Linked DNA regions of Leucothrix mucor DSM 2157. The protein of the gene in region 1 interacts with the protein of each later gene in a pairwise test. Links are inferred from orthologs where the notes say so. Each region holds a gene or a part of one and is shown in the gene's direction. Other genes may lie near its edges.

What was found.
Region 2: the proteins of LEUMU_RS24115 (region 1) and LEUMU_RS0106525 interact in binary tests that used the Escherichia coli proteins (3 or more experiments, as listed by UniProt). The link is inferred for Leucothrix mucor DSM 2157 from one-to-one orthologs.

Annotation. Positions count from the first base shown.
Region 1 is NZ_ATTE01000001.1:353,255-363,589, reverse strand. Bases 4,058-6,795 are described here. They hold LEUMU_RS24115 (MOSC domain-containing protein), read left to right. Parts: upstream 4,058-4,893; coding sequence 4,894-5,697; downstream 5,698-6,795. Other genes in these bases: LEUMU_RS0101645 (glutamine synthetase III family protein), read left to right, coding at 5,893-6,795; LEUMU_RS0101660 (NAD(P)/FAD-dependent oxidoreductase), read right to left, coding at 4,058-4,714. In the rest of the region: LEUMU_RS0101680 (NAD-glutamate dehydrogenase domain-containing protein), read left to right, coding at 1-332; LEUMU_RS0101675 (LemA family protein), read left to right, coding at 457-1,041; LEUMU_RS0101670 (EF-hand domain-containing protein), read left to right, coding at 1,059-1,889; LEUMU_RS0101665 (hypothetical protein), read right to left, coding at 2,031-3,548; more of LEUMU_RS0101660, read right to left, coding at 3,587-4,057; more of LEUMU_RS0101645, read left to right, coding at 6,796-8,067; LEUMU_RS0101640 (metallophosphoesterase family protein), read left to right, coding at 8,231-10,129; LEUMU_RS0101635 (MFS transporter), read left to right, coding at 10,254-10,335.
Region 2 is NZ_ATTE01000001.1:1,462,605-1,473,109, forward strand. Bases 4,633-7,540 are described here. They hold LEUMU_RS0106525 (assimilatory sulfite reductase (NADPH) flavoprotein subunit), read left to right. Parts: upstream 4,633-5,146; coding sequence 5,147-6,934; downstream 6,935-7,540. Other genes in these bases: LEUMU_RS0106515 (LysR substrate-binding domain-containing protein), read right to left, coding at 4,633-4,879; LEUMU_RS28750 (hypothetical protein), read left to right, coding at 4,978-5,127; LEUMU_RS0106530 (NADPH-dependent assimilatory sulfite reductase hemoprotein subunit), read left to right, coding at 6,987-7,540. In the rest of the region: LEUMU_RS0106500 (putative nucleotidyltransferase substrate binding domain-containing protein), read right to left, coding at 1-1,587; LEUMU_RS0106505 (sodium:solute symporter family protein), read right to left, coding at 1,740-3,470; LEUMU_RS0106510 (DUF4212 domain-containing protein), read right to left, coding at 3,480-3,770; more of LEUMU_RS0106515, read right to left, coding at 3,968-4,632; more of LEUMU_RS0106530, read left to right, coding at 7,541-8,756; LEUMU_RS0106535 (LysR family transcriptional regulator), read right to left, coding at 8,753-9,652; omega-aminotransferase AptA, read left to right, coding at 9,798-10,505. UniProt on the Escherichia coli protein: Component of the sulfite reductase complex that catalyzes the 6-electron reduction of sulfite to sulfide. This is one of several activities required for the biosynthesis of L-cysteine from sulfate.

The DNA of each region.
Region 1 (10,335 bases):
ATCGTGAGTTGAAAGGTAGCATTACGTACACTGAGTTATCTAACCAGATCAGCCGCGAGATCAACCAGCACTATGCTCGGATGTTTGAGTTCTTCCAGTCTAATCCTGAGCGTGCTGGTCGTGCTGATCATTTGGCAGCATTAAGAATGCATATGCCTGCGATGATTCAGAACAATCCAAGCTTACATGCGCGGATTAATCGCTTACCAGAGAAAGTGAAGTACGCGATTCTGGCCAGCAAACTGGCGTCTGCCATGGTGTATGCCGGCAATAACGACAGCTTGTATGAAGACCTGATCGACGCCCAGCTGCGGAGAATCTCGCAAAGCTGAGCTAAGCCATAATGCAGTGTGGTGCCTGAATCGTCGGGCACCACTCCTGTTATCGGGAACTCCTCCCACCTCCCCCACAAGCTGATAGACTTTAAGGCACCTTTAATAAAAATAAGTGCCTGTCATGAATATTGGACTCATTATCTTCACGACCTTGGTGATCGCACCATTTGCCTGGGCCATCGCTATCTATAATCAGCTGGTCACGCTGAAAAACAATGCCAAAAAATCCTGGAGCAATATCGATGTATTGCTAAAGCAGCGTAATAGCGAACTGCCCAAGCTAATCGACACCTGTAAGCAGCACATGGCTTATGAAGGTGAAACTTTAGTGCGTGTGATTGCCGCACGTCGTAATGCTGAAGCTGCTTTGCAAAGTGGTGATATCCAAACCATTGGTAAAGCCGAGCACCAACTGGAAGGCAGCCTGATCAATCTATTTTCAGTCGCCGAAGACTACCCTGAGCTAAAAGCCAGCGATGCATTTTTAAGACTGCAAACGCGCATCACGTCCTTGGAAGATAGCATCTCAGATCGCCGCGAGTTCTATAACGAATCCGCTGCGGTGATGAATACGCGCCGCGAGCAATTCCCAGACAATATTATCGCTAATGTCTTTAACTTTGACGGCTTCCAATTGATGGAATTTCGACTGGAAGAGATGGAAGATATCTCCGTCGCCGATCAGTTCGCTGGCAAAGCGACCTAAGCAGGCGGATTGCGGTTATGGGATTGATTATGTTGCGAGGACTGCTGATTTCATCTATCAGCAGTTGGCTGTATATACCGGGATTGCTATTGGTCATTTGGCAAACTAGCGAGCGTAACCTCCCCACCCTGCTGGCCATGGCAGGCGCATTTAGCCTGATCGCATCTATCCTGATCTTTATCCGCTGGCGTACGTTGCATGACACGCCAACCACTTCGCTACGTAATGTCGCTCAAGGCTATGCTGAGGTTATCGGCACGGCGATGACCATGCCCAATGAAGTTGGCCCAGGACCGTATTACCTGCCACCGGTAGTTTGGTTTAGCCGCCCTTACCAAAAAAGTAGTGATCAGTTTTTAGTGGAAGATGAATTTGGTAGTTGCACGATTGATCCGCGTAAAGCCGAGATTATTACCGAACTGTATTTCCGCCAGCAGTATTGGTATCGCGCAATCTTCCCCGGTCAGAAAGTGTATGTGCTGGGACAGCTAACCACTGTGAATGGGCATCAAACCGACCAACAACGCCATCAGGTGATTTTAGGTACGCTGGCCAGTTGGAAAAAAGATCATTATGAAATGCTTCGCCGCTTTGATAAAAATGGCGACGGCAAAATTGACCAACATGAATTGAAGCTAGCCAAACAAGCCGCCGAAGCAATAGTCGATGACGAGCTAGATTATCACTATCGCCAAACCTCTACTCACCTGATTGAAAAGCCACGTGATGGCCGACCCTTTATTTTATCCAGTATTCCGCTGGAGAAATTATTGCAGCGCTATTCACGGGCGATGATTTTTCACTTGTGTGCATGGCCAATATTGAGTGTGATTGCATTTACGCTGTAGGGCCTTCCGTTATCTGCGAGCTGAAACACAGAACTACACTATCTGTAGCTGCTGAGGCGATTCCAAGGGTTGCACCAATATTTCGGTGCCATATCAATGAGACAGTAGCTAAAGATCTAACTCAAACCTGAGGAAGACAACTCAGGCAATTACCCTCAACTCCGCTGGCAATAAAAACCGCAAAATTGCATCGCGCTTTTCATTTTTCGCACCCAAGTCCTGAAGTGGCTCGACCCGACTATGCAGTATCGCCAGTCGCTTCATAATAAAACTACGAATAGCGGTTTGCTCAATTTCGCTCAACACCACATCCTGCAAACTGCCCTGTCGTAACACGTCCAGTGCAGGGCCTAAATTATTCTCGGCAATATGACGCTGCTCAGCACTAGGCTGACCTAATACATGACCTTGTCTGCGCCCTTCACTAAATTCTTTATGGCGTAACCGTAGCCAAGCCTGCAACTGCAACCAGCCATAAGCATCTTTTTCGCAATACTGCGCATAAGTCAGTGTACTGAAGTCTTTCAGATAAGCGTGATAATTAAAGTCATGCACTCCTAAAGCCATATGAGCAATTTCCGCTGGAATCTCACCGCGTAAATCATCAATCGCTAACTCGGCTTCAGTCCCATCTTCCATCACTAGACGATTGCCTGCCTGACCGGTTTCGAGAGCGCCATATTGCATAAGCACCTCGCCTGGCTCATAGGCAAATGACAGCACCGTCACCACGCCATCGTCCGCCATATTGCCACCGATACGTGCCGGATACAGCCTGATTTTCGGGATGTCACCACCCGGTACTTGCCTCAGCACATTACCGGAAATTACTCCGCCAGTTAGCAAACCCGCAATTGAAATCGTATGCGAGCCCATGGTTGTTATATCGTTATCAATAATGCGTAGATTACGTTGCATGCCATCGCTGGCAAAGATGCCTTGTAGTGGCCCATTGGGCGCAACAATTTTGCAGGAGCGAATGCACACGTCAGTCATAATGGTGCCTGCTAGCTGATCACCAACGCGCCGCGCTATGCCATCCACCTCGCGGTATTGCGCCGGTGGAATTAGCTGAATGGCATCGCGGTGTGCATCGCCATAACAACGCTGATCGCTAATACATAAATTACTGACCATCACATGATGATGCCAGACCCGAACCGCATCGGTTTGATGCTCGTGGGTGAGTTCAATATCCGGCTTGCCGGTGAATAATACGGTGGTTGCGCCTATCGCCTCGTCACTTTCCCAGCCCATGCAACTGGCTTGGCAGGTTTCAGCATCCAACACATACAAACACTCTTGCTGGCGCTCGGATGGCGCTAAAAACACCTCATTCGCCTGAGATAGGGCATCTAACTTAGCGGGTAAGGAATCAAGCACTAGCTGCGCCTCAGCAGCACGCTTTTGATACGCCACTAAATTGTTCTTCATAGCCTGAATTTTGGCACTTAAATCTTCACCAGAGCTTTGAGCTTGATGCTGCATCGACTCCAATTTAGCAATGTAATCAGGCAAATAATGCGGGCTATCGGGCTTGAGGTATTTATCCGTTTGCGTCATCGCCTCACGAGCCAACTGTAGCGCCCGAACATGGTGATGATATTGCGTATGCGTATTCATCGCTTCATTTGTCAACGGCGCGTGATGATGCCCCATGCCTTTCTCCCTGATTCGGTTATGGTGTTGGTCCAATGCTAAGCACGATCTAACAGCTGGGTAACCCGCTCAGCCAACGCCAGCGAGGCAGTTAAGCCCGGCGACTCAATGCCAAACAAATTCACTAATCCTGTAATGCCATGTTGCTGCGCAGTGCTGATCTCAAAATCGCTATTGATCGTCCCGTTGTAAGCCACTTTCGGGCGTACGCCGGAATAATCCGGCAGCAAACTGTTATCTGGCAGCTCCGGCCAATAACGTCGCACCTCGGCATAAAATGACTCAGCCCGCTCAGGGCTCACCGTGTAATCAATCTCCGCAGGCAGATTAGAATCCAGAAATTCAACATCCGGCCCAAAGCGCACTTGGCGACCTAAGTCGATGGTTAAGTGTACCCCTAAACCGCCCGTGACGGGTGCGGGATAAATAAGCTGAGTGAATGGCGCTTTGCCCTGTAATCGAAAATAGCTGCCTTTGGCTAATACTGTTTCGGGGATATGCGCTGTGGCCAAACCTTGAATGGATTGCGCTACATCAACGGAATAAAGTCCGGCGCAATTGATAAACTCTTGTGATTGCAGACGCATTGACTCCTCGCCGCCGACTTCCAGCTCAAAACCTGCATCATTTGCGACAACTGATAGCAGTGGCGCGCCTAAAGCCAACATGCCACCGGCATCTTCCAGATCACCTAGCAAACTCAGCATTAAACCATGGCTGTCAATAATGCCGGTCGATGGGGATGCCAGAGCGCCTAAACATTGTAATCCTGGCTGCTGTGCTTGTGCTTCTTCGGCGCTCAGCCAATGCAAATCATTCACACCATTAGCCGTGCCACGCTGAAATAGTTGCTCTAGCGTGTTCATATCTTCTGGCTGAGTCGCCACAATCAGCTTACCAATACGTTGGTGCTTTACCTGCTTGCGCTCACAATACTCATACAAAGCATCGCGCCCTGCGACACAAAGCTCTGCTTTTAAAGAACCCGGTGGGTAGTAGATTCCGGCGTGAATCACTTCGGAGTTACGCGAGCTCACGCCATGACCAAAAGCTGAAGCCTGCTCTAGTAAAATAACTTCACGTCCGCTTTGTGCAAGTGCCGCTGCACAAGCTAAACCAACAACACCCGCTCCAACGACTACCGTTTGAATTTGCATGACTTCCATGTTTCGTTTCCAACGCCTCTATTTATACTGCTAATAATTACATGTAATGCTCACGCAGCAATCACTAAAATTGCCTCATGCCCTGCTAGCTGCCACTATCATAAGCAAGCAACGATTAAACGGCCGATAAGTAAACACTCACAGCCCTCATCACTCATATTTACGCAGTAGGATACCTTATGATTACCGTTTCCCAACTCACTATCTATCCTTTTAAATCCGCCCAAGGCATTGCCATTCCTGATACAGGCTTCGATGCCGAAGGCATGCTCAATGACCGCCGACTGATGGCCATAGATGACAAGGGTATTTTCATCACCTCCCGTAGTAACCCAGAATTACTACAACTGCGCTGCGAAATGAATCCTGATGGTTGGACTCTATCTCACCCTAATCAAGCTTTAGCCTGCCCAATACCAAACCACAACAGCATGTCCAAGCCCACCTCACTCAACGGCCAAGTCTGGCGCGACAAAATTCAGGCATTGGATGCTGGCGATGCTGCGGCCGTGTGGCTTAGCGAGATCCTCAGCTTAGACGCTCGCATCGCGATCTGGAAACCAAACGCTCGCCACTCTGCCAAGTATAACTTCGAAACCAGCTTTGCCGATGCCTCGCCCATCTTAATTGCCAGCGAAGCCAGTATGCGCCAAGGCTGTGACTGGGCTGGGATTCCCTACGATGCGCGCCGCTTCCGCCCGAATATCATTGTAAGTGGTGTTGAGGCGTTTGCTGAAGATCACTGGAAGCAGGTTCGAATTGGTGAGAGCACCTTTGAAATACTCGACCCTTGCGAGCGCTGTATTTTAACCACGCGTGACCCGGATACCGGCGAAGCGCATCCCGATAAACAACCAATGGCTGTTCTCATGGAAAAACATGCCAGCGCCGCCTCACAACCACTGATGGGAATGAACGCTCGCCTTAGCTCTGCACCATCAGAGAGCCGAATTGCGGTCGGTGACGTTATTGAATTGCTCTAAAAAACATCATGCACCAAATCAGTGCAAAGATGAACGTTTTGTGAATATAATCTGACAACCTAATGACACTCCAGCTGCCTTCAATCGATTGCAGAACAAGCAGTAGTGCGCTGTCTTGGCTAATTTTCATATCTTGGCACAGTTATTGCTAAAGTATTTTCAACAGCTAGACTAAATCTAAACCGAGGACAGTGTATGAGTGGCAATGAAAGCCGAGTTCAGGCAATTTATCAAATTACAAACCGCGAGCCGGTATTGGTAGAAAAGCCAGGCGCATTAAGCAAAATTTGGGCGTGTGATGTTTTCAACTTGGCAAAGATGGAAGAAGCGCTGTCTAAGAACGCGTTTAAAGCCATCAAGAAGACAGTTCAGACTGGCGCGGTACTTGACTCAGCGACTGCAGACATTGTTGCAGCAGCGATGAAAGAGTGGGCAACGAAGAAAGGCGTTAAGTTTTTCTCTCACATCTTCTACCCAATGACTAATGCTACGGCTGAGAAGCATGATGGTTTCATCATCACCAGCCCTGAAGGCAACTGCATTACTGAATTCACTGGAAGCCTGCTGATTAAAGGCGAGCCAGATGGTTCCTCATTCCCTAACGGAAGCCTGCGCATGACCAATGCTGCACGCGGCTACACGGCTTGGGACCCAACCAGCCCAGCTTACGTGATGCACACCGACAACGGTGCCACACTGATGATTCCAAGTGTGTTCATCTCTTGGACTGGTGAAGCGTTGGATAAGAAAATCCCACTATTGCGCTCAAATGCAGCAATGGATAAGGCGGCAAACAAAGTACTGTCTTTGATGGGCGAGACAGACATCGCACCATTAAACTCCAGCTGTGGTGCTGAGCAGGAATACTTCTTAGTTGATTCAAACTTCGCAAACAGCCGCCCTGACTTATTGCTAGCAGGCCGTACTTTATTCGGTGCAGCACCGGCTAAAGGCCAAGAGTTTGATGACCACTACTTCGCCGCGATCCCAGCGCGCGTACAGGTTTACATGCAAGCGGTTGAAGACAAACTATACCGCTTAGGCATCCCAGCTAAAACACATCACAATGAAGTCGCACCGGGCCAGTTCGAAATTGCGCCTTACTACGAAGCGGCTAACGTTGCGGCTGATCACCAGCAATTGCTGATGACTATCCTGAAAATGACGGCCAGAGAACACGGCTTCATGTGTTTGTTACATGAAAAGCCATTCGCTGGCGTCAACGGTTCTGGTAAGCACGTAAACTGGTCTGTGGGTAACGCGACTCAAGGTAACTTATTAGATCCAGGCAGAACACCACACGACAACCTGAACTTCCTGCTCTTTTGTGGTGCAGTAATTCGTGGCGTGCACCTTTATGGGCCACTACTGCGTGCAGTCATCGCATCGGCTTCAAACGATCATCGTTTGGGTGCTAACGAAGCGCCTCCAGCGATTTTGTCTGTGTATCTGGGTAGCCAGTTAGAAGGCGTATTCCACGATATTAAAGAAGGCAAGCTGGAAGCTAAAGCAGAAGGCGGCTTGATGGATTTAGGTCTGTCACAAATTCTGAAATTTGAGCGTGATCCTGGCGACCGTAACCGTACTTCTCCGTTTGCCTTCACTGGCAACCGCTTTGAGTTCCGTGCGGTTGGTTCCTCACAGTCAGTGTCTGGCCCATTGGTTGCCATGAACACGATGCTGGCTGACTCGCTGAATTGGATTGCTGAGAAGCTGGAAGCGAATCTGAGCAGCGGCGTTGATCAAACTGCGGCGGTTATTGCTGTACTGAAAGAGCTGATGCTGGAGCACGGCAATGCTGTATTCGGTGGTGACGGCTACTCTGCAGAATGGCACAAAATGGCGGTTGAAGAGCGCGGCCTGAAAAACCTGCCGACTTCTGCTGATGCACTGCCAGCATTCCAGGATGAAGCAGTGATCAAACTGTTCTCATCCACTGGCGTACTGTCTGCTGTTGAGCTGGAAAGCCGCTACGAGGTTTACTCTGAGCAGTATGTTCAGTCTATCGAAGTAGAAGCCAAGCTGATGATTGAAATGGCTAAAACCATTATCTTCCCAGCAGCGTCTAGCTACCTGATGGAGCTGTCTACAACCTATTCTGGCATGTCAGAAATGGGTATCGAAATGGACAAATCAACAGCGACTACCGTTGCTGCTGAGACCAATGCACTGCTGGCATCCGTTGCTAAGCTGACTGCAGCCATGGAAAAGCATGACTTCGATAACGTTGAAGCGCATATGCAGTATCTGGCAAATGACGTTCGCGACCTGATGGAAGAAGTGCGTAGCCATGCAGATGCTCTGGAAGCAGAAGTACCTGATGACATGTGGCCACTGGCTAAGTACCGCGAGATGTTATTCATCAAGTAATAACACCGTTGGTATGTGATTGTCAGAGGCCGCTAGCGATAGCGGCCTCTTTACGTTTGAACACACAGCGAATCCAAACAAATCGTAATTTCCCAGTGTTTTTTAGCGGTTCCTTCCTTAGCTTCATCTGGGTATTATTAGGCATCTTCCCATCAGGTATACAATGACAGCTATGGTTGAAACCCTTCCCCTCATCATTGCTGGCCCTATTCTCAGGCGCTGTACCCAACAACAATTCACCGTATGGCTGATGTTTAGCCGCGAGCCTGAAGCCATTCACCTGAGCTTAAATACCGACGATGCCACGCTATACGACCAGACGCTTAGCGGCGATGCGGTTAAAACGGTGCAAGTCGGCGAACGCGCTTTTATCACCCTGCTCCATTTGAATTTTGATGAGAAGCTGCCACAAGATCAGCTGATTCAATATCAACTGACCTTTACCGATGCAGGAAAACAATACAGCCTAGGCGAGCTGATTCCGGATCTACTCTATGCTGAGCGCAAGCATCCGGACTTTGTGATTAAGTCCCACCTAACTAAAGTGATTCACGGCTCTTGTCGTAAGCCACATTCGGGTTGCGATGATGCGCTGGGGCAGTTGGATAACTTAATTCAAGAGAACTTGGATGATGTGGTCGACCGTCCTGACACCATGATTATGTCTGGCGATCAGATTTATGCAGATGATGTGGCCGGCCCCCTGCTTAAGGTCATTCACCAGACTATTGCGCTGCTGGGCCTTACGCCGGAGACTTGGGAAGGCGCTTCCGCTAACGATACCAAAGGCTTATTGGCCAGTGATTGCTGTTACTACCAGCGCGATAAACTGCTGCCAGCCAATAAGGTTAATCAGAAGCTTTTAGACTTATTTTTTGATGGCAGCCAAAAACCGATATTTACCACCAACTCAGCGTATAACCACTTAATTACCCTCGCTGAATTGGTGGCCATGTATGCCTTAATCTGGTCGCCGACGCTGTGGGATTATCTGGACCCGGATGATGCCGCCAAAGTACCGGAAGAATTTCTGGAAGCATTTCGCCAGCAAGCGGTGGATATCAAAAAATTCGCAACAGGCTTAACTCCCGTGCGTCGAGCCATGGCGCATATCCCTGTGTACATGATTTTTGATGATCATGATGTGACGGATGATTGGAATCTTAATCGCGGCTGGGAGCAAGCGGCTTATGGTCATCCATTCTCTAAACGCATTATTGGCAATGCCTTAATTGCTTACTGGCTGTGTCAGGGTTGGGGAAATAATGCAGCGGCCTTTGAAACCATTTACGAATCCAGTCACTCGGTGTTTGATAATACCGATGACATTGCCGCAGACGCTTTAATAGATACCCTGCTGCATTTCCGGCGCTGGGATTACAGCGTGGAAACGGTGCCAAAAATTATTGTAGCCGATACCCGCACCAATCGCTGGCGCTCTGAAACCCGTGCCTCCAGCCCCTCTGGCCTTATGGATTGGGAAGCACTTAGCGATTTACAGCAAGAACTGGTGCATCACGATGCAGTGATTTTAGTCTCCCCCGCCCCTATTTTCGGGGTAAAGCTGATCGAAGTGATTCAACGCATTTTCAGTTATTTTGGTCAGGCGCTGATGGTCGATGCTGAAAACTGGATGGCACACAATGGGGCGGGTAATGTCATTCTGAATATCTTTTTACACCCCAAAACACCGCAACATTTTGTGATTTTATCAGGCGATGTGCATTACTCCTTTGTCTATGATATCTCACTCAGGCATCGCGAAGGCGGCCCTGAGGTCACCCAAGTCACGGCCAGCGGAATTAAAAATCGCTTTCCGGATAAGTTGCTGCACTACTTTGACCTACTTGACCGCTTTCTCTACGGCCGACGTTCTCCGCTAAACTGGCTGACCAAACGCCGTAGAATGCGGGTGCGCTCACGCAAACCTGAAGGCTTAGGCCGTCGGCGCTTGGTCAATCAAAGCAATTTGGGAATTTTGCGACTCGACCGCAAGAAAAATGTAGAAGCTGATGCGATTAGCGCCAGTGGAGAGATCATCCATTTTAAACGCGAACAATAAGCAACACTATACACTTGCCCAGACTCGTCCAGCCTTTTAGTATAGGCCGCATCACTTATCGGGCGGGCGTATCGCTGGCGATAATTAGTCAATTAACCTCAGCGAGCGTATTCCCTTGACCACTATGACTAACACTTCTCAGCGCTACTCACTCGGCTTGCTGTTACGTATTTTCGTCCCATTTGCGGCGGGCTACTTTCTCTCTT
Region 2 (10,505 bases), 1.1 Mb from region 1 along the record:
TTCAGATAGCGCATAAATACGGGCGAGATCCACAATTGGCGCAGTACCATTATGCTTTAAGTCCAAAGTATCTTTATGTTCGCCGTCATCAACCAATACAAAGCCACGGAAGAAGCCGAGTGGCGGGCGAAGTTGTAAGGCGTTTTTCGCCAGCAGTCCGAGGAATAGGGTGCTGGTGCGGCTGCGAGCCAACATACGCTCGCGAATCTCATCCAGTAAATGTTCATCGCCATACACGGTACGGAAGTCAAAGAAGGTGCTGGCATTCAGCAAAGCTTGTGGGTCGGGGCGCTCAATCCAATTTTTAAAGTAGCCATCCCATACCGATTGAGTTTGACGGTACTCCGGGTTCATCGCCATGATATTGCCGGGGCAGTAGATAAAGCCGCACTCTGCTAAACCATCGCAAACGAACTTACCCAGCTTGGCATACCATTCCATATCCGCAGGATTAAGCTCATCGGAAATGATCAATGCATTGTCTTGGTCGGTATGTGAAGTTTGCTCGCGTCGGGCCTGAGAGCCAGCGGCAACCCATGAATAGGGCGCTGGCGGTGGGCCAAACTCTTTCTCGGCCATCTCAATCAGGCGGCGAGTAATCGCGCCATTCATTGCACTGACCGCTTTACCAATATGATCTGCCGTAGCATTCATATCAGTCAGTTGGACTTGCAGCTGCGGAATCAGTCGGCTGTGCTCAGATAGGGCGGCGACATTGGGTGCACGGCTAATCGAGCTACTTAAGTAGACCGCATTCTTACTTTCAAATTTAATCAAATCGGTCGAGGTGACCATGCCCAAGAGCTTATTCTCAGCAATGACTGGCAAATGGTGAATGCCTTTTCGGGTCATTAACATCAAAGCATCAAAGGCATTTAAATCGGGTTTTACCGACATCACGCTGGGCGACATTATATGGTCGGCGGCGGTATCAGTTGATAGGCCCTGAGCCACACAGTCCCGACGAATATCCGTATCCGTGACGATGCCAATTGGCATTTCGTCTTCAGTAATCATAATGCTCGACACGTGATGCTTCGACATTTTGACGGAAGTCTCACGAATCGTAGAGCCACTAGCAATGGTTATCGCCGGTGCGCTGTAAATGTGTTCAATGGTGTTATACATCAAAGCCGACGCCATTTTTGTATCTTCAGGCGTCGGGTGTAAATTCTCGGTGAGGCCGCCACGAATATGCTGAATCAACATACTCAGCACAGAGCGATCATCACTACCTGGCGAGCAAGGGATCTCATCCAGTGCTTGGGTATCAATGGTGTAAACCAACAAGTCCTCGGTGACATCGCCGGTCTGGGTTGGTAGGGCAGGTTCTTGCATAAATAAAGTCAGCAGATCGCCTTCAGCTGCTTTGCCCACTAGCTTTCCATCATCAGTTTTCAAGGATACTGCACCCTTGCGAATAATCATTAACTGATCGCACTTTCCACTGGATTTCAGTGGGGTTCCTCGTCTCAGATAGCGAATGCGCATCTCCTGAGTTAAGGCCTCATGAGTGACTGCTGGAAGCCGATCCAGTGGGGTAACTTCTGAAATAAAATCACAAATTTCTTTAAGTTCAATATCCATGTTGACACCTGTTCAGAGCTGATCGGTTAAGTATCGTATATCGAGTTGCGGTGAGGGTTGACGCTAGTCAAAGGCTGGCGAATTAGTCTTGCGGATATGAAAAAGGCCCCATTAAAGGAGCCTTTCTCTTAAGCAATCACGAGCACTAAAATTTAGTGGCTTGTGTCTGCTGCGCCTGCACCTGAAGGAATACGGAAGTTTTCTACCATTTCCTGAATGTGCTTAGGAGCGTCACCAGTCATCTTCGTAACAACGAAGGCAACGATGAAGTTCACGATTGCACCAACCGCACCGAATGCTTCTGGTGAAATACCCATGAACCAGTTAGGACCAAGGTCGCCAAGGAAGTCAGTACCCTGGATAAACATGATTCCTTTGTGCTGGAACACGTACAACAATGTGATGCTGATACCTGACAACATACCCAATACTGCTGCAGTACCACTGATCTTCTTAGAGAAGATACCCATCATCAACGCAGGGAAGATAGAGGAAGCTGCCAGACCAAAGGCCAGTGCCACCGTACCCGCTGCGAATCCGGGTGGATTCAGACCGAGATAACCTGCCACGAGGATTGCGCCCGTCATAACCAGTCGACTCGACATAAGTTCGGTCTTCTCCGTCATGTTGGGCATCAGCACCCCTTTCATCAAATCGTGCGAGATGGAGGAGGATATCGCCAAGAGCAAACCAGCCGCTGTAGACAGTGCTGCTGCCAAACCACCCGCTGCGATCAATGCGATTACCCAGTTAGGTAATTGAGCGATCTCAGGGTTAGCCAGTACCATGATGTCACGGTCAACTTTAACCATTTCATTGGTTTCAGCATCAGCAGTGTATTGAATCTTGCCGTCGCCGTTCTTATCTTCAAAGGCCAAAAGACCTGTGTTTTCCCAGTTCTTGAACCACTGTGGACGCTCTGCATATTCCAGAGGGCCAGCAACTGGCTTCAGAGTATCCATCAAGTTCATACGAGCCATTGCGCCAACTGCAGGAGCAACAGTGTATAGACAAGCGATGAAAACCAGTGCCCAACCAGCAGATGAACGAGCATCTTTAACGGTAGGTACTGTGAAGAAACGCATGATTACGTGAGGCAGACCCGCTGTACCAATCATCAGAGACAATGTGTACATGAACATGTTCAATGTGCTGCCTAGAGACTGAGTGGTGTACGCCTTAAAACCAGTATCAGTCAAAACCTGATCCAGTTTGTCTAGCAGGTAAATCTCTTCACCAATCATTTTGCTACCCAGACCAATCTGTGGAATCGGGTTGCCAGTCAGTTGTAGAGAGATGAATACCGCAGGAACAGTGTAAGCAAAGATCAGTACACAATACTGAGCGATCTGAGTATAAGTAATACCCTTCATTCCACCCATTACCGCGTAAACCCATACTACAACCATGCCGATACCAAGACCTAGACCGTAGTCAACTTCAAGGAAACGGGAGAATGCAACACCAACACCTTTCATCTGACCGATTACATAAGTCAGAGAAGCGATGATTAGACAGATAACAGCTACAACACGAGCTGTGTTTGAGTAGTAACGATCGCCGATGAACTCAGGTACTGTAAACTTACCGTGCTTACGCAAGTAAGGAGCCAGTAACATCGCCAACAGTACATAACCACCTGTCCAGCCCATTAGGAATACAGATCCACCGTAACCTAAGAACGCGATTAAACCAGCCATCGAGATGAATGACGCAGCACTCATCCAGTCAGCGGCTGTTGCCATACCATTTAGTACAGGATGAACACCACCACCTGCTACGTAGAACTCACTAGTGCTGGCAGCGCGAGCCCACCAAGCAATACCGAAGTACAGAGCAAAGCTGCTGAATACGACAATATACGTTAACGTTTTTAAATCCATGATTATCCCTTACTCCTGAACGTTAAATTTCTTGTCTAGCTGATTCATGCGGAACGCATAGAAAAAGACCAGGAACAGGAATACGTAGATTGAACCTTGCTGAGCGAACCAAAAACCGAGCTTATATCCACCCAGTTGGAAGTTGTTCAGAACGTCTACGAGAAGTATGCCACACCCAAATGACACGACGAACCATATGGCTAGACAAAAATACATCAGCCTCAGGTTGGCTTGCCAATACAAGCTATTGTTAGAATCCATTGAATTCCTCCGTAAGAAATTAAAAACATCACATTGCATGATGTAAATATACCGCCCATGTCACAAAGATATGATTTCAAATCTAGCAGTCGCTTCATGACATAGTGGTAATGATACTACTTAAACATGTATATATAGGCAATAGCTAAGCCCTAATCTTGATAATGAGATTTAGAATTACCTATAATCAATAATACCTATTGTTAGATATATGTATGCCATGGCAACCGGTGGCATTATGGATTATTTTTGTCATGCAAGATCTTTCCCTCATCCTGCATTATTTCAATAATATCAGTAATATAATTCTTGAGGTGTTTGTTCTTCATATAGGCGATGCGGGTGACTGACTCTGGAAAAAACTCGGAAAGGTCCCTTAATATCAGGCCACGGCTTTCCTCCGGCACGAAAGCTATCTTGGCTATTATTCCAACACCAAAACCCAGTTTTACATAGCTTTTTATGACATCGCTGTCAGTCGCGGAGAAGCTGGTGTCAATGCTTAGTTTGAGATCTGCAAAAGCTTGCTCTATTTTTGATCTTCCTGTAAAGCCGAGCACATAGGTAAGAATAGGATACTCGGCAATGCGTTTTAAACTGAGCTCACCTTCTGCCAGCGGATGGTCTTCCGGGACGATCAACGCATGATTCCAGTCATAGCAATGATGAGTGATCAGCGCTTCATCTTCAGCAATCTCCTCAGTACACACTGCAATATCCGCTTGGCGGTCGTGCAGCATTTGAACTAGCTGGTGAGGGTTACCCTGTAGAAAGTTAACTTTGACCTGTGGGTAGCGCTGGCGAAACTCATTTAACACCACGGGTAAAAAGTATTTAGCCTGCATGTGAGTGGTGGCGATGCGTATCTCGCCTTGGCGGCCGTCACGGTGGTCATCTGCCAGTGCGCGAATGTTCTCAATGGCTTGCTCAATCAGATCTACTTCTTCAACAATTGCCTTACTTAAGGGCGTGGCATCCAGCAGGCGTTTACCTTTACGTTCAAACAACGGCAAACCAAGTTCTTCTTCAAGTAGGCTTAGCTGTCGGCTCACGGCACTTTGCACTACAAAGTGTTGCTGAGCAGCCCGTGAAATATTCAAACCATTATTAAGAACGGTCTTTAATAACTGCAATTGGAATAGCTTCATTTCAATCTCAAAAACTGATTTAAATATCAAATTGTATCACTTTATTAGAGAATTGAAATAGCTATAATGGCCTCACTAACAGAAAACAGGTGAGCGACATGACCACATTAATTAACGACGAGCAGCAAGTGACTCCTAGCACCTATGAAGCAAGCGAGACTCAGTACGAGTCAAAGTGTGCTTCAGAGATGGAAGAAGATTCACAAGAGGAACAGTATTTCTGGTCCGAGCCTGGCGTTTGCGGTTAATTAAGTGGGAGACAATACGATGCAATTACTAACACCACAACAAATAGAGCAGGCTTCCAATGCTGTGAACAACCTGACTCCGGCCCAAAAGGTTTGGGTGAGTGGTTACCTTCACGGATTGTCGCTACAAGCCACAAGCCAACCTGGACTAGAGCAGTTCAGCATGACCGCCGCAGCGGCGCCTGCTGTCAGCCAAAAAGTCACCGTATTGTACGGTAGCCAAACAGGTAACAGCCGTAAAATCGCTGAAAAGTTACATGCCCAATTGGAAAGCCAAGGCAAGCAAGTGACTTTGCAGAACATGTTGAACTACCGCAGCAGCCAGCTTAAGAAAGAAGAGCACCTGATTGCGGTTGTCAGCACGCACGGTAACGGCGAGCCGCCCGATGAGGCACTGGGTTTCTTCAAGTTCATCAACAGTGCAAAAGCACCGAAGCTGGACCATGTGAAATTCTCAGTATTAGCACTGGGTGATTCAAGCTACGACGAGTTCTGCCAAACAGGTTTTGAATTAGACGCACGTTTAGCAGAGCTGGGCGCTACCCGACTGACTGATGTTATTGGTTGCGATGTTGACTATGCGGATGACGCCGCTAGCTGGCAGGAATCTGTACTTGAATTATTGAAGACAGAAGCCCCAAGCGTTGGTGATGTGCACTTTGGTGCAATGCCTCTGGCTACGACAACTGAATCTGAGTACACCGAGCAGAACCCGTTTAAAGCCGAAGTGCTGGAGACGCTGGTACTGACCGATGAAGGCTCTGACAAATCAGTCATGCACATTGAAATCTCATTGGAAGACAGTGGTATTCATTATGCACCTGGCGACATCGTTGCAATCCAGACTAATAACGCTGAAGACTTAGTTGATGGTGTCATTAAAGAATTAGGCTTAGATGGCCAAACACTGGTTACCATTAAGAAGCAAACATTGCCACTGCAAGAAGCCTTGCTGACTAAGCGTGAGTTAACGCATGTCACTCGCAAGCAGCTAAAAGACTATGCAGCACTGATTGGTGATGTTGAGCTGGCGGCACAAGCTGAAGATAAAGGTCAGTTATTGACTGAAATCGAAGCGGCTGATGTATTGGATATGTTGCAACTGTGGCCTGCTAAGGCATTAAGTGCTCAAGCATTGGTTGATCTGCTGCGCCCATTGAGTGCTAGACAGTATTCAATTGCCTCAAGTGAGACCGCGAGCCCTGAAGAAGTACACGTTCTGGTTAAGCAGGTTGAGTATGAATACCGTGGCCGGGTACATGGCGGCGTATGTTCAACACAGCTGGCTGGCATTGAGAACGGTGATTCATTAGGCGTTAGCATCAAGCCGAACAGCAGCTTTAAGTTACCAGAAAATGCTGAGACCAAAGTCATCATGATCGGCGCAGGAACCGGTGTAGCACCATTCCGTAGCTTCTTGTTTGACCGCGACGCACAAGGAATTGAAGGTAACACATGGTTATTCTTCGGAGAGCAACGCTTCCAGACTGACTTCCTGTATCAAACAGAATGGCAGCAATTCCTGAAAAGCGGCGTACTGGAAAAGATGAGTGTGGCATTCTCACGGGACCAAGCTGAGAAGATTTATGTTCAGCAGCGTATCGTTGAGCAAGCTAAATCGGTTTACCAGTGGTTAGAAGAAGGTGCTCATGTCTATGTATGTGGTGACATGAACCACATGGCTAAGGATGTTCATCAGGCACTGATTGATGTAATTGCACAAGAATCAGAGCGGTCTGCAGAGCAAGCGAGTGAATGGTTAGATCAGTTGATTGCCGACAAGCGCTATCAGAGAGATGTATACTAAGCCCTCCGAAATCCGTTACACCAGTAACTACTGATAATAAGAGAATGACCGCATGAGTTATGCAGACCCCGTAAAAACAGTCCTCGGCGTGGTAGCGCCGGGGAGTAGCGAAGTTGAAACCTACAAAGATGACAGTGATTATCTGCGTGGTTCATTAGTTGAAAGCTTTGCTAACCCAATTACCGGAGCCATCTCCGACTCTGATATTCAGCTGATTAAATTCCACGGGGCTTATCAGCAGGACGATCGTGATCAGCGTATCCGTCGCCAGGAAAAGAAATTAGAGCCAGCCTATTCATTTATGATTCGTATGCGCATGCCAGCGGGTGAGCTGAGTGCGAATCAGTGGAAGCAGGTTGACGAGATCAGTAACACCTACGGCAACAACACGATTAAGTTGAGTAGCCGCCAGGCAGTACAGTTTCACGGCATCATCAAGTTTGATCTGAAGAAAACCATTCAGATGATGAATGATGCACTGCTGGATAGCATCGCCGGCTGTGGGGATGTAAACCGTAACGTGATGTGCACACCAGACCCATCGTTGTCTGCTGTGAACGAAGAAGTGTACGACTACGCTAAAAAGATCAGTGAGCACTTATTGCCATCTAGCCGCGCCTACCATGAAATTTGGTTAGACGAAGGCAAGGGTGAAGGCCGCAAACTGGTTGAAGGTGGCGAAGCAGAAATCGAGCCGCTATATGGCAAGCACTACCTGCCACGTAAATTTAAGATCGGTTTGGCTATTCCGCCATACAACGACAGTGATGTGTACATCAATGATATCGGTTTAATCGCGATTGTTGAGAATGACAAATTACTGGGCTTCAATGTCGCCGTTGGTGGTGGATTGGGTATGACTTTTGGACGTGATGATACGTATCCACGTCTGGCCAGTGAAATTGGCTTCTGTACGCCTGAGCAAGTATTGCAAGTGTGCGCTGAGACAATGATGATTCAGCGCGATTACGGAAATCGTAAAGACCGCAAATTGTCTCGCTTCAAGTACACCATTGATAAGTACGGTTTGGACTGGTTTAAGCAAGAGCTGAACGAGCGTTTAGGCTTTGAACTTGGCGCAGTTCGTGAAGCAGTATTCACGACTACCGCTGATCAATACGGCTGGCACAAAGACCGTCATGGCAAGTGGCATTTACTGCTGCACGTTGAGCATGGTCGCGTACGGGATACTGAAACACTGCAACAGAAATCGGCACTGCGCAAAATTGCAGAAGCAGAGATTTGTAGCTTCCGCTTAACCGGTAATCAGAACATGCTGCTGCATGGGATTGATAACGCGGATAAGAAAACGATCGAAGATATTTTGGAAGCACATGGTCAGTTTGCTGACGGACGTGAACTCTCCGGAATGCGCCGTAACTCGATTGCCTGCGTATCCATGAACACTTGCCCACTGGGCATGGCAGAAGCCGAGCGCTATTTGCCAACATTGATCAGCAAGCTGGAGCCTAGCCTTAAAAAGCATGGCTTGTATGAAGATGAAATCAAAATCCGCATGACGGGTTGTCCGAATGGCTGTGGCCGTTCAGTCATGGCAGAAATTGGTTTAATCGGTAAGTCGATGGGCCGTTATAACATCTACTTAGGTGGCGACCATGAAGGTCTGCGTTTAAATAGCTTGTACAAAGAGAATGTTGACGAAGCCGCTATCCTGGAAATGTTGGATGGTTTGTTTGGCGACTATGTTGCTGAACGCGAGCGTGGTGAGTCCTTTGGTGACTTCACCGTCAGAAAAGGCTTAGTCACTGCGACTGAAAACCGAGTTGAATACTTCAGCTTGTCAGCGCTACAGTCGGCTTAAAGCCCTTCGAGAAAACGTTCTAAAATCAGATTCGGTCGTGCATCCTTACGGGTCACGACCGCATACTGAGTGTTATAGCCTAACTCTTTAGGTAGCAAGGCTCTCAATGCGCCTTTCAATAGCCAGCGCTCCGCAAAGTGAGTTGGCAAATAACCAATGTAATGTCCCGTTAAAATCAAAAATGCAATCCCTTCGCGATCCGTTGCGGTTGCCGTACTGATCATTGATTGATACAGCGCCTTAACCTCAGGTGGCTGAGCATAAGCCGGCAACACCGCATCACTTTCGTAAATCGACTGGACCTCCAGTTCGCTTTCTGCTTGCAGGAATAGGGGGTGCGTATTGCTGCAATACAACTGCGATTCTTCCTCGTATAAGGGAATGTAATTCAAACCAGCCAATGGTTTAAGTACCGGCACCACGCCAATATGCAAACGCCCATCCAATATCCCACGTTCAATCTCACTGGGTGGAATCATCCGAATATTTACCGTCACATCCGGCCCAGCTTCTTTCAATGTTTTAATGGCACGTGTAATGCGCATACGGGGCATGGTCACCAAATTGTCGGTAATGCCGATATTGAGCTCGCCCTTAAGCCTCGTGTGAATGCTATTGACCTGCGTACGAAAATCTTCCAGTGCCGAGAGCAGCTGCAAAATCGCCTGATACACTTGCCGACCTTGATCGGTTAATGAAAAGCCACCACGCCCACGCTGACACAAGCGCAATGACAAGCGCGACTCCAAATCACTAATGGCAATACTGATTGCCGCACGACTAATATTGAGCGTGACTTCGGCTGCAGCAAAACCACCGCATTCCACGACCGCTTTGTAAATGCGCAGCAGTCGGATATCGGTGTCGGCAATGCGTCCGGAGAATTCATTTTTCATAACATTTAGCCATTGGTGAGGGGTTTTTTTATGTGATGTTATTAAGTTAACTAAATGCTTAACTAAAAGTAAATACAAATGAATTTTAAAAACTTAGTTTTAGGCAGAGAATCAGGTTTTGCCTCATCTCTCACAGGATACTTCCATGTCTGAATTCAATACCGTTAAAGCCGCCGGCATGACCCGTGCGGAGCTTGAAGCCTACTGGATGCCTTACACGGCCAACAAGCAGTTCAAAGATGACCCACGCATTATCGTTGAAGGCCAAGGCGCTTACTTCACCGATGCGGAAGGCCGTAAGATTTTTGACGGACTATCTGGCTTATGGACCTGTGGTGCCGGCCATTGCCGCCCTGAAATTGCTGAGGCAGTTTCCAAACAATTACGCACACTGGACTATGCCCCCGGATTCCAGTATGGCCATCCTTCTGCCTTTAAATTGGCAAACCGCATTAAAGACTTTATGCCTAAAGGTCTGGATTATGTGTTTTACACGGACTCTGGCTCTGAGAGTGCTGATACCTCACTGAAAATTGCCCGCGCTTACTGGCGCAAAAAAGGCATGCCTAGCAAGACTAAGTTGATTGGTCGGGTTAAAGGCTACCACGGCGTAAACTTCGGTGGTTTCAGTGTCGGTGGAATTGGTGCGAACCGTACCCTATACGGACAAGGCGTTGACGCTGACCATTTGCCACACACACTGTTAAAAGAGAATGCATTTACTCGCGGCATGCCACAAACGGGCGCTGAGAAAGCCGATGAGCTGTTAGAGCTAATCGGCCTGCACGATGCGTCGAATATCGCCGCAGTAATCGTTGAGCCAATGGCCGGTTCTGCTGGCGTTATTCCCCCA